2 regions of the Mesorhizobium sp. P2_D6 genome follow, and region 1 is predicted to be linked to the other one. Evidence: predicted binding sites of a transcription regulator. Region 1 holds the regulator's gene; the other holds the start of a gene.

Evidence for each region. The regulator HrcA, encoded in region 1, represses chaperone genes, less so after heat shock. The targets are predictions, from matches to a motif close to GTTAGCACTCNCNNNNNGNGAGTGCTAAC.
Region 2: a site for HrcA is predicted at 2,066-2,094, ahead of groES (co-chaperone GroES). Genes of this name have one in related genera too.

The regions. Positions count from the first base shown of each region.
Region 1 covers NZ_JBFUEG010000019.1:84,167-87,582, forward strand. Annotated here, with positions in the region: gene AC1D1L_RS28310 (VOC family protein) at 1-269, opposite strand, end outside; gene rph (ribonuclease PH) at 460-1,176, opposite strand; gene hrcA (heat-inducible transcriptional repressor HrcA) at 1,430-2,515, shown strand; gene AC1D1L_RS28325 (hypothetical protein) at 2,552-2,755, shown strand; gene AC1D1L_RS28330 (PQQ-dependent sugar dehydrogenase) at 2,859-3,416, shown strand, end outside.
Region 2 covers NZ_JBFUEG010000014.1:53,375-56,790, reverse strand. Annotated here, with positions in the region: gene AC1D1L_RS24895 (beta-ketoacyl-ACP synthase III) at 1-209, shown strand, start outside; gene panD (aspartate 1-decarboxylase) at 268-720, shown strand; gene groES (co-chaperone GroES) at 2,176-2,472, shown strand; gene groL (chaperonin GroEL) at 2,538-3,416, shown strand, end outside.

The DNA.
Region 1 (3,416 bases):
CCGAGTTCATCCCCGCTTGCCGCAAAGCACAGATGACCCTCGCCGACCGTGCCGTGCGGCGGCACTTTCAGCCGCGCATCCGGCGCCGGCGGGATTTTGGTCGCCTCGGCGTTGAAGATCAGCAAAACGCCGGCGCCGCAGCGGAAGAAGAGATGGCGGCCGTCGACTTTGCCGAGGAGGTCGAGGCCGAGGATGTCGCGGTAGAACGCTTCGGCGGCGGCGAGATCGGTGACGTAGAGAGCGGATTCCAAAACAGCAGAGGGAGTCACGAGGCACCCCCCTCTGCCCTGCCGGGCATCTCCCCCGCAAGGGGGAAGATTGGCAGTTCCGCTGGCGGCGTCTCAACGTTGATGGTTGGCGAAAACGGTAGCAACCTCTGATCTCCCCCCTTGCGGGGGAGATGGCCGGCAGGCCAGAGGGGGGTGTGAAGGATCGCCGACGTCATCGCAGTAAATTCAATCAGGCCACAGCCATCTGCTGCAAACTCACCAACCTTTGGATGCCCTTCTTGGCCAGACCCATCAGCTCCGCGAACTGCCCTTCGGAGAAAGGCTCGCCCTCGGCGGTGCCCTGGATCTCGACGATGCCGCCCTTGCCGGTCATGACGAAATTGGCGTCGGTACCGGCCGACGAATCCTCGATATAGTCGAGATCGATGACCGGCTGACCGTCATGGATGCCGCAGGAAATTGCCGCGACATGGTCTTTCAGCACTTTGGCAATGCTGGCCATCTGCCGTGCTTCCATCCAGCGCAGGCAATCGTAGAGCGCTACCCAGCCGCCGGTGATCGAGGCCGTGCGGGTGCCGCCATCGGCCTGGATGACATCGCAGTCGACGGTGATCTGCTGTTCGCCCAGCGCCTGCAGGTCGACGACCGCGCGCAGCGAACGGCCGATCAGCCGCTGGATCTCCAGCGTGCGGCCGCCTTGTTTGCCGGCAGAAGCTTCACGGCGCATGCGTTCGCCCGTCGAGCGCGGCAGCATGCCGTATTCAGCCGTCACCCAGCCCTTGCCGGAATTGCGCATCCAGCCCGGCACCTTTTCCTCCAGGCTCGCCGTGCACAGAACATGCGTGTCGCCGAATTTCACTAGGCACGAGCCTTCGGCGTGTTTGGACACGCCGCGCTCGAAGGAGATGGCGCGCATTTCGTCGGCTTGGCGTTTGGAGGGGCGCATCGAGGCCTCTTTCTGTTCTTTTTGCGGTTGCGTGGGCGGCTTGTAGACGCATGCAGCCCATGGCGCAAAGGAAAATGGCCGCAAACGCGGCGCCGTGACCGCATACGGCATTGGGCGATCGCAAGAGCGACGCCGCTGGCCGCAAACGCGGCAGCGGGCGATCTGGAACAGACGCCGCTGACCGCAAGTGCGGCAGCGGGTTGCGCAGGGGCGAAGGAAGTCTATATCCTTTAGCCGGAGGTTTTTGGCCCGAATGACCAAGGCAGTCACCGAACCCAGTCTGCTGGCACCCGCGCTGCAGTCGCTCGACATGCGCTCGCGCGACATTTTCCGGCGCATCGTTGATTCCTACCTCAAGGATGGTGAGCCTGTGGGATCGCGCAGCCTGTCGCGCATCCTGCCGTCGTCGCTGTCGCCGGCCACCATCCGCAATGTGATGAGCGATCTCGAACATCTCGGCCTGATCTATGCCCCGCACATCTCGGCCGGGCGGCTGCCGACACAGACGGGCCTGCGTTTCTTTGTCGATGCCTTCATGGAGCTCGGCGATCTTTCCGACGAGGAACGCCGCGTCATCGAGGCGCAGGTGCGCGCCTCCGGCTCGGGCGCGACGCTGGAACACATGCTGACCGAGGCCAGCCAGATGCTGTCGGGCATGTCGCGCGGCGCCGGCCTGGTGCTGGCCACCAAGAACGAGGTGGCGCTGAAGCACATCGAGTTCATCCAGCTTGAGCCGACCAAGGCGCTGGCCGTGATGGTGTCGCAGAACGGCGATGTCGAGAACCGTGTCGTCGACCTGCCGGCCGGCATCACCGTCTCGCAACTGCACGAAGCCTCCAACTTCCTAAACGCCCATATCAGGGGCCGCACGCTCGCTGAGGCGCGCATCGAGATCGCTCGTATCAAGGACGAGACCAGGGCCGCCCTCGACACGCTGTCGCAGGATCTCGTCGAAAAAGGCCTGGCGGTGTGGGCGGGCGCCGACAGCGGCCTGCCGGCGCGTCTCATCGTGCGCGGCCGCGCCAATCTGCTCGAAAATGTCACCGCCCAGGCCGACATCGAATTGCTCAGGCACCTGTTCGAGGACCTGGAAACGCAGGACGGGCTGATCCAGCTGCTCGACCTCGCCGAGGACGGCCCCGGCGTGCGCATCTTCATCGGCTCGGAAAACAAGCTGTTTTCGCTCTCCGGCTCGTCGCTGGTGGTGGCGCCCTACCGCGACAAGGATGCCCGGGTCGTCGGCGCGCTCGGCGTCATCGGCCCTACCAGGCTGAATTATGCCCGCATCGTGCCCATGGTCGACTACACTGCCCAATTGATTACCCGGATGTTGAGATAAGTCCGAAGCCGGCATCACCGCAAAGGAGGGCGCAGAATGGCGCTTGAATCGTTCAAGGCCCAGATCAGTCTGCTGCTCGAGGAAATGGTCAACCAGCCCGAGGACGAGCACGAAATCCAGGAGCAACTGCGCGAAAAACTCCGCGAAATGCGCGCCATGGGCCTGCCGCTGCCGGACGATCTCGTCGCGCTGGAAAAGCGGCTCGACGACGATCTCGATGTCGAGGAAGAAGACAGCTGACGGGTTTCGCTTGAATCTGCGCGCACGCTTCTCTTTTGTGGCGCTCGCACGATATCTCTTCTTTGCATGACGCCCCAACTGGCGTGAATTCGAGGAGGACAGCGTGATCCGGATTGCCGGCTTCGCGAGCCTTGCCCTGCTTGTGGCCACCAGTGCCGTCGCTCAGCAAGCCGATCAACCGCTGCTGACCGGCAAGGACGCTTTCGGCGGTTGGAAGGCGGACAAACCGGGCGTGCGCCGGCTGATCAAGCCGGATGATCTGCAAAAGCCCTATCTTACTGAATCCGCCTCCAACGGCGCCGGCCTCGGCGATCGGCCCGAAGGCGCCAAGCCCGTCCTGCCGCCCGGCTTCTCGGCCGAATTGATCGCCTCCGGCATCGCCAATCCGCGCGTCGTGCGCGTGGCGCCGAATGGCGATTTGTTCGTTGCCGACAGCCACGCCAACCAGATCCGCGTCTATCGGCTGGCCAAGGACAGCGCGAAGCCGACCGAGGACGGCATTTTCGCCGGCGATCTCAACCAGCCCTACGGCATCGCCTTCTACCCGCCGGGCGACAAGCCGCAATGGGTCTATATCGCCAACACCGACAGCGTGGTGCGCTTTGCCTATCGCGACGGCGACCTGAAAGCCTCAGGCGAAGCGGAGACAATCGTCCCCGAC
Region 2 (3,416 bases), on a different contig from region 1:
GCATTTTCGATGCGGTCGGGCGAAACCTCGGCATCGCCGATGAAGCGATCGTCAAGACGATCGCCGAGTATGGCAACTCTTCCGCCGCGACGATCCCGCTCTCGCTGTCGCTCGCCCATCGGGCGGCGCCGTTCCGGCCGGGGGAGAAGGTTCTTCTGGCGGCCGCGGGTGCGGGTCTTAGCGGCGGTGCGATCGTCGTTGGAATTTAGCCACGCGAACCGAACTGCCAAGACTGACCTTGAACGATGAATACAGGGACAACGACCAATGCGAAAACTAGTCGCCGGCAAGCTGCACGGCATCCACGTCACCGAAGCGAACCTCAACTACCATGGTTCGATAACGCTCGACCCCGACCACTGCGAGGCAGCCGGGATCCTGCCGATGGAATTCGTGGAGATATGGAACAAGAATTCCGGTGCGCGGATTTCGACCTATGTCATCCTCGGCGAGCGCGGTTCACGGTGCTGCATCCTCAACGGAGCGGCGGCTCGCACCTGTCAGCCCGACGACCCAATTATCGTCTGCAACTCCATCTACCTGGACGAAGTGCATATCACCTCGCTGAAGCCGCGCATCGTCACGTTCGACCAGGATAACTACATACTCGACCGCCTGAGCTACTCCGTCGATCTTGACACAGACGGCCGTTACAGTTTCTCGATCCTTGATGAGGCGAATGAAGCTTTGGCAATTCCAGCCTTGGTTTCCGGGGCGTGAGCCGCGCTCCGCAGATGTGCGAGCCTCGGCACTGAAGAGCGTCTGGTCTAAGACTCGACGAAGTTGCTGAAAAAGGGCCGATGCCCACTGCGCCTTGGGCACCGTGGGCCTTCGTGGGATGGCGCAATGTCTCGCAGCTGCTGATCCGCGAACAGCGGTTTGCATGTCTGACCCTTGTCTCAGGTTACTTGCGGTGGCGGCTTGCAAATTCTTTCTGCTTTCTCAAGCGCCGCGGCTGGGTCCTTGACGACCTGGCTTTTCATGATCTTTGCCGCCGTGTCGATCAAGCAGGCCACCGTCTTCCGCATCGGCAGCGGTGCCAACCATCATCGCGAATATGGCTAGCCGAACGGCCGCAAGCAGCATTGAGGTGGGCCTTCGGCAAAGTGTTTCCCGCCGGCGCCAAGGCTCGCCAGCCATCCGACGCCTGATCGCGTTACATATCAGGTTCGTCGATCGGTGGCTTGGCAGCAAGACCGAGCCTGGCTCGTTGGCCATCGGCGTAATTTTCGGCGGGAAACTGTGTCTTGAACCGAAGAACTGTCAGTTTGCCGTCCTCGACAATATGAACAACCCATCCCCCACTACAACGCTTGACCCGCACGTCATTAGGTTCGCCAGCCACCATTGCTGCCCCTCATTTTCGTTGCCCTTGGGCTGAGACTGGAAGTCGTTCCCGCACATCGGAAAACATAGGACCTTACGTAACGTCAAGCCCCGATTTTGGGATAGCCGATGCCTTGTCGATTTCAGGGTGACGGCGATTCTGGTCCGCAACGTCCGTGATTGCTCAAATCGATTTAGATGCGCAGATTTTGCATGTTAATTCAGCCTTGTTATCCACAACTAACGTGAATGGGAACGCGTATTCAGTCCGAGTACCTCTGCAAAAAATCTGCCGCTCTGGTGAGGGGAGCGGGCGATCAGGGCGTGTGAGGTGCTGACGTCAAACGCGAGATTCCGGAAGATTGATAAAATCGTTTGTTTCGATGAGATGCATCCACCCTGTGGATAGAAATACAGTCCCATGAACGGGCAAGCCTCTGGTGCGGGAGATGATGCTAAAGGAGACATCCCGCATGGCCACTCCACGCAAAAGCTCGGCACGTCTCGGCGCTACCAAATGCTCAGCCCCTCACCTCGCTCTCTACGGTGCGACGAAGCGCGCTGGCAGATCGCGGAAGGCACAATGGTTACCGATCCGCAGGGTGGATTCATCCTGTGGGTCGAGCCTCCGAACACCATCGATTGGCTCGACTCTTTCAGGGCTGCATCGTCCGGAAAATCGTGATCGCCCACCCTCTTGTCTTGACTAGCCCCAGCCTAGGGCTTATCTCGTCGCATTGTTAGCGCTCGCCCTTGGTGAGTGCTAACCGCAGGCCGGCATAGCCGAGCTTTGTAAGTTATCCGGCGTCGCCGGACGCTTTTCTCACCGTTCTCATCGAGGAAGAAAAAATGGCAAAGTCGAAGTTCCGCCCGCTTCATGACCGCGTGGTCGTTCGCCGGGTCGAATCCGAATCCAAGACCGCCGGCGGGATCATCATCCCGGATACGGCAAAGGAAAAGCCGCAGGAAGGCGAGATCATTGCTGTCGGCTCCGGCGCTCGTGACGAAGCCGGCAAGCTGGTCCCGCTGGACGTCAAGGCTGGCGACCGTATCCTGTTCGGCAAGTGGTCGGGCACCGAAGTCAAGCTCAATGGCGAAGACCTTCTGATCATGAAGGAAGCCGACATCATGGGCATCATCGGCTAACACGCCGCTGCCTTTCATCCGTACCATCCAATCTGAATTTCGGGCGAAATGCCCAGGAGTTAAAAATGGCTGCCAAAGACGTAAAATTCTCCCGTGACGCCCGCGAGCGCATGCTGCGCGGTGTCAACATCCTCGCCGACGCGGTGAAGGTGACGCTCGGCCCCAAGGGCCGCAACGTCGTTATCGACAAGTCGTTCGGCGCCCCGCGCATCACCAAGGACGGCGTCACCGTCGCCAAGGAAATCGAGCTTGAAGACAAGTTCGAAAACATGGGCGCACAGATGGTCCGCGAAGTCGCTTCGAAGACCAACGACATCGCCGGCGACGGCACCACGACCGCGACCGTTCTGGCGCAGTCGATCGTCCAGGAAGGCCACAAGGCGGTTGCCGCCGGCATGAACCCGATGGACCTGAAGCGCGGCATCGATCTTGCCGTGACCGACGTCGTCGCGACGCTGATCAAGAACGCCAAGAAGATCAAGACCTCGGAAGAGGTTGCCCAGGTCGGCACGATCGCCGGCAATGGCGACGAGTCGGTCGGCAAGATGATCGCGGAAGCGATGCAGAAGGTCGGCAACGAAGGCGTCATCACGGTCGAGGAAGCCAAGACTGCCGAGACGGAACTCGAAGTCGTGGAAGGCATGCAGTTCGACCGCGGCTATCTCTCACCCTACTTCGTCACCAACGCCGACAAGATGGTTGCCGAGCTCGAGGACGTCTACATCCTGCTGCACGAGAAGAAGCTCTCCAACCTCCAGGCCATGCTGCCGGTTCTCGAAGCCGTCGTGCAGACCTCCAAGCCGCTGCTCATCATCTCGGAAGACGTCGAAGGCGAGGCTCTGGCCACGCTGGTCGTCAACAAGCTGCGCGGTGGCCTGAAGATCGCCGCCGTCAAGGCTCCGGGCTTCGGTGATCGCCGCAAGGCCATGCTGGAAGACATCGCC